Regions from separate parts of the Limnospira sp. PMC 1279.21 genome, predicted to be linked through region 1. Evidence: riboswitches for the same ligand, from Rfam matches in the RefSeq annotation. Region 1 holds a riboswitch; the other holds the start of a gene.

Region 1 (2,207 bases):
TCCCGGAATTGATGATTCGCCCACTACAACCAATGATTCTGGTGATTCACTTATGGTGCGAGCATGACCAGTGTTGTCTTTGAGGTAAGTAAATCCTGACCAGCTTGAGCCACCATCAAAGCCGTTCACGGATACATCGGCACAGTAGTTATCATTGTCCATAATCTATTGGCTCTCTGTTGAGCTAATTGAGAATTAATTTTAATTAATACCATGTAACTAAGTAAAAATCCCATTGTTAATAAATTTTTAATAAACCCCCTTGTTTGGAAAAAGCACAAAATTATACTACAAAAATTAATTTTGTCAACCCCTTGCAATATTTGTTTGCAGTGTGTTACATTTGTTTACAAGAAGTCAGAGAGGCAAAAATACTATGGTTCGTGGACAAATTATGGAAGAAGGTGGACGCGCAAATGTTTACGCGATCGAACCCCAAGTATATGTAGAGGAAGCGCAACAATTCGGTTTCAACAAATACGCAGAGAAACTCAACGGACGACTAGCTATGATCGGGTTTATATCCGCCCTAGCCTTAGAAGCATTAACCGGACATGGTGTAATTGGCTGGTTAACTAGCCTGTAAAACCCAGATTTTGTCAACCTATAATTCAGTAGCATTTCGGAGACTTGTATGAAAACAGATTTTAACTTTCCTAACAAATACTTAATCAGACCTGTAATCTTTCGACCGGACTTTAACAGTACCTCAGAAGTAATTACAGCTAACCAAGCCTGGTCTTTATTCTTCACAGGTGGTCAGGAAGACAAAGCCCTTGGTTATAATGCAGAATACGGCAGGTTTTTTACAAATTTACTGATGGCGATCGCCGTTAGTGGCGCTATTGGGGCTTTGATTTTCACTAACTTAGTCTAAGTCATCAAATTTACCTATCTCTCCCTATTCACTAATAACAAACCGTCCCTGTTTAGAAATAAGCAGGGACTTTTTTGGTTTTTCCCCGAATTCGCCCAACCTGTGATAAGATATTCGCGATATCGGTTCTAAGGGAAATCAGCCTTTAGAGGAAAGGGGGAAAGTCCGGTGTAAGTCCGGCGCTGTCCCGCGACTGTGATGGGACTCTGTTAGTCTCTCAGTCAGAATGCCCGCCGATAAGTAACCTATTGTTGATTCATCTGCGAGGTATGGATGATGGTTGATTTAGTATTTTCACAATCTAAATATCATAGCGATCGCCCATCTAAACTCTAGGAAAATCTCAACATTTATAGATAGCAAATCGCTATAATTTCGGAGGAGTCAAAAAACCGTGCATAAAATTCCTGTAACCATTATCACCGGATTTTTAGGGGCTGGAAAAACCACCCTGATCCGCCATTTACTGCAAAATAACCAAGGTCGTCGGATCGCGGTATTAGTCAATGAATTTGGCGAAGTAGGTATTGATGGCGAAATCCTCAAATCTTGCCAAGTTTGTGACGAAGAAGAAACGGAAACTAATATCATCGAATTAGCGAATGGTTGTCTGTGTTGCACCGTCCAGGAAGAGTTTTTGCCGACTATGCAAGAACTACTTAAACGCCAAGATGCGATTGATTCGATATTAATAGAAACCTCTGGTTTGGCTTTACCAAAGCCACTGGTTCAAGCCTTCCGATGGCCGGAAATTCGCACCAAAGCGACGGTAGATGGTGTGATTACGGTAGTTGATAGTGAAGCCCTAGCCAATGGTCAACTGGTGGGAGATTTAGAGGCTTTAGAAAAGCAGCGTCAAGCGGATGAAACTTTGGAACATGAAACACCAATCGAGGAGTTATTTGAAGACCAGTTAGCTTGTGCTGATTTGGTACTTTTGACGAAAGGCGATCGCATTGATGAAGAGTCTCAGCAGCGGGTTCAGCAATGGCTAAAACAGGAGTTAACCCCAGGAGTGCAGACGGTTTCCTGTCAGCAAGGTAAAATTTCCGCTGACATATTATTAGGCTTTAATGCAGCGGTAGAAGACCATCTGGACAGTCGCCCAAGTCACCATGACCAGGAAGAGGAACACGAACACGATGATGATATCAATGCTGTGCATTTAGTCTTAGATCCAGTCAGGGACTCCGCCAGTTTAGTCAATCAACTAAAGGCGATCGCCCAGCAGTGGGAAATCTACCGCATCAAAGGTTTTATAGCCGTAGCAAATAAACCCATGCGGATGGTAGTTCAAGGAGTCGGAAACCGATTTGATACCTTCTTCGAT
Region 2 (2,207 bases), on a different contig from region 1:
CATTATAATTGTTTGCCAAGGGGTTAATCTTAACTCGGCATTACCAAAGGTTTCTGAAAGTTCGACTAATCCTAACCATTGTTGTGCATTAATTTGTCCTAGGTGTAATGATATCCCAATATAACACAATTCGGCGTTTTTTTGGGGATAAATTCCTAAATGATGATAGGGTTGGCTGGGGGTAGGTTCAGCGGACAATATCGGCAAGGGCTGGGTTAGTTGGCTGTTGACTTGCTGGATATATGTATCTAATCCTAGATGGTCAATTAGCTGTTTCATCCGAGGCTTTTTCCCGGTATCTAAGGGGTTGTTTCGGACATACTCCCCATAGACATTAATAAGGGTAGCGACTACAGATAAACATTGTTCTGGCGTGATGACAAGTTGGGTATTATATAGCTTTTTATCTCCGGCGATCGCCAACTGAAAATTAATGCTATTATTCCCATCATCTACCGAGATCGCATTAAGCTGAATCTGATTATATCGATGTTCCCAAGCCACCGGAGAACGGATACCAATTCCCACAGTCCCCCCCCCATCAACTCCGATGCTAAACTTAGGACTAAGTTCGCCAATTAACGGGTGATTTTGAATCAGATTATCCAGGGCTTTAATCAGGGGACGAGTATCAATTAACTCCTGGCTATCAATTCCCGCCGTCGGACTACCCATAATATTGCGTAGGTGGTCTATGTGGGGATTTTGAGCAGCTAAATTTAATTTTTGCAGCATCTCAAAAACGGCGCTAGTTGGTGGTTTTTGCACTCCCCGAATTTGTAAATTAGCGCGATTAGTTACTTGTAGCGTCCCTCCCCACTCCGTTAATAAATCACCCAATAATTTACCCTGTTTACTATTAATTAATCCGCCCGGAGTCCGAATGCGGATTAAAAAACCATCCTGGGCGTGGGTTCCATAAAATAGACCCGGACAAACATTTGCTTTAACTAACCAATTCATGGTGATTTGTTTCTCCATGCGACGCAGAGAATGAGCCGCAAAATTAGCTGATTTTGACAACTCATCAATAACTTGTAGTTGGCATTCTGACTCAGAAAATTGTATTACAGTTGCGGCACAGTGTCGGAATCTCACCGAACTTTCCCAACGACAAGCCCAAATACTATATCATGAATACTGGTATTTTAACTATAAATCATGGTCAGCAGGGATTTTTCCCACAAATGGTTATCAATTGTAGGAATTGGGGAAGATGGGTTAGAAGGGTTAAGCGCCACGGCGCGATCGCTTTTATCTATGGCTTCAGTAGTTGTCGGTGGTCAACGTCATTTAGCAATGTTACCCCCGGAGGATAAACGAGAAAAACTCCTCTGGACTTCTCCTCTGGATGAGTCGATCGCAGAAATTATCCGCCGCCGTGGTCAACCCGTCTGTGTTTTAGCTAGTGGCGATCCGATGTGGTATGGTATTGGCGTTACCCTTACCCGTCGCCTACCCCTTGAGGAAATTACTATAATTCCTTCTCCCTCTACATTTAGCCTAATTTGTAGTCGTTTGGGTTGGTCTGTAACCGATGTAGAAACCCTGAGTTTATGTGGTCGTCCCCTGGCTTTATTAAATCGGGTAATTTATGGGGGTGCGCGTCTGTTAATTTTAAGTGCTAATCGTCGCACTCCCGCCGCCGTGGCTGAACTCCTAACACATCAAGGATTTGGTGATAGTTTAATCGTGGTGTTGGAACATTTGGGAGGCAAAAAAGAGAGACAAATTTCGGGTATCGCTTCCTCTTGGGATGTTGACGAAGTGGCTGATTTAAATGCGATCGCCGTAGAGTGTATTAGTTCTAATCCCGTTAACTTTTCCCCTAGTTTCCCGGGACTTCCTGACAGCGCCTACCACCACGACGGACAGTTAACTAAACAGGAGGTCCGAGCGATTACTCTCAGTCGATTATCTCCCCTACCGGGACAACTTTTATGGGATGTCGGTGCAGGTTGTGGGTCCATTGGTATTGAGTGGATGAGAAGCGATCGCCGTTGTCAAAGTATCGCCATAGAACAGCATCCCAGACGCTTAGAATATATTGCTGATAATGCCACAGCTTTAGGGACTCCAGACCTGAAAATAATAGCCGGAAAAGCACCCGAATCATTAATTAATTTACCTTCCCCTGATGCCATTTTTATTGGTGGTGGTATTACCACCCCAGGTCTATTAGAAACCTGTTGGGAAAAATTGCGATC

What was found. A riboswitch is a leader RNA that binds a small molecule or an ion and turns the genes downstream of it on or off. The one in region 1 is predicted to bind cobalamin.
Region 2: another riboswitch for cobalamin. It lies ahead of cobG (precorrin-3B synthase); the one in region 1 lies ahead of cobW (cobalamin biosynthesis protein CobW).

What each region holds. Positions count from the first base shown of each region.
Region 1 is NZ_JARPLU010000052.1:6,683-8,889, forward strand. Features, by position in the region: gene P5683_RS10230 (FeoA family protein) at 1-162, opposite strand, end outside; gene P5683_RS10235 (chlorophyll a/b-binding protein) at 377-586, shown strand; gene P5683_RS10240 (hypothetical protein) at 635-877, shown strand; cobalamin riboswitch at 984-1,130, shown strand; gene cobW (cobalamin biosynthesis protein CobW) at 1,272-2,207, shown strand, end outside.
Region 2 is NZ_JARPLU010000053.1:22,951-25,157, reverse strand. Features, by position in the region: gene cobG (precorrin-3B synthase) at 1-1,023, opposite strand, end outside; cobalamin riboswitch at 1,022-1,146, opposite strand; gene cbiE (precorrin-6y C5,15-methyltransferase (decarboxylating) subunit CbiE) at 1,162-2,207, shown strand, end outside.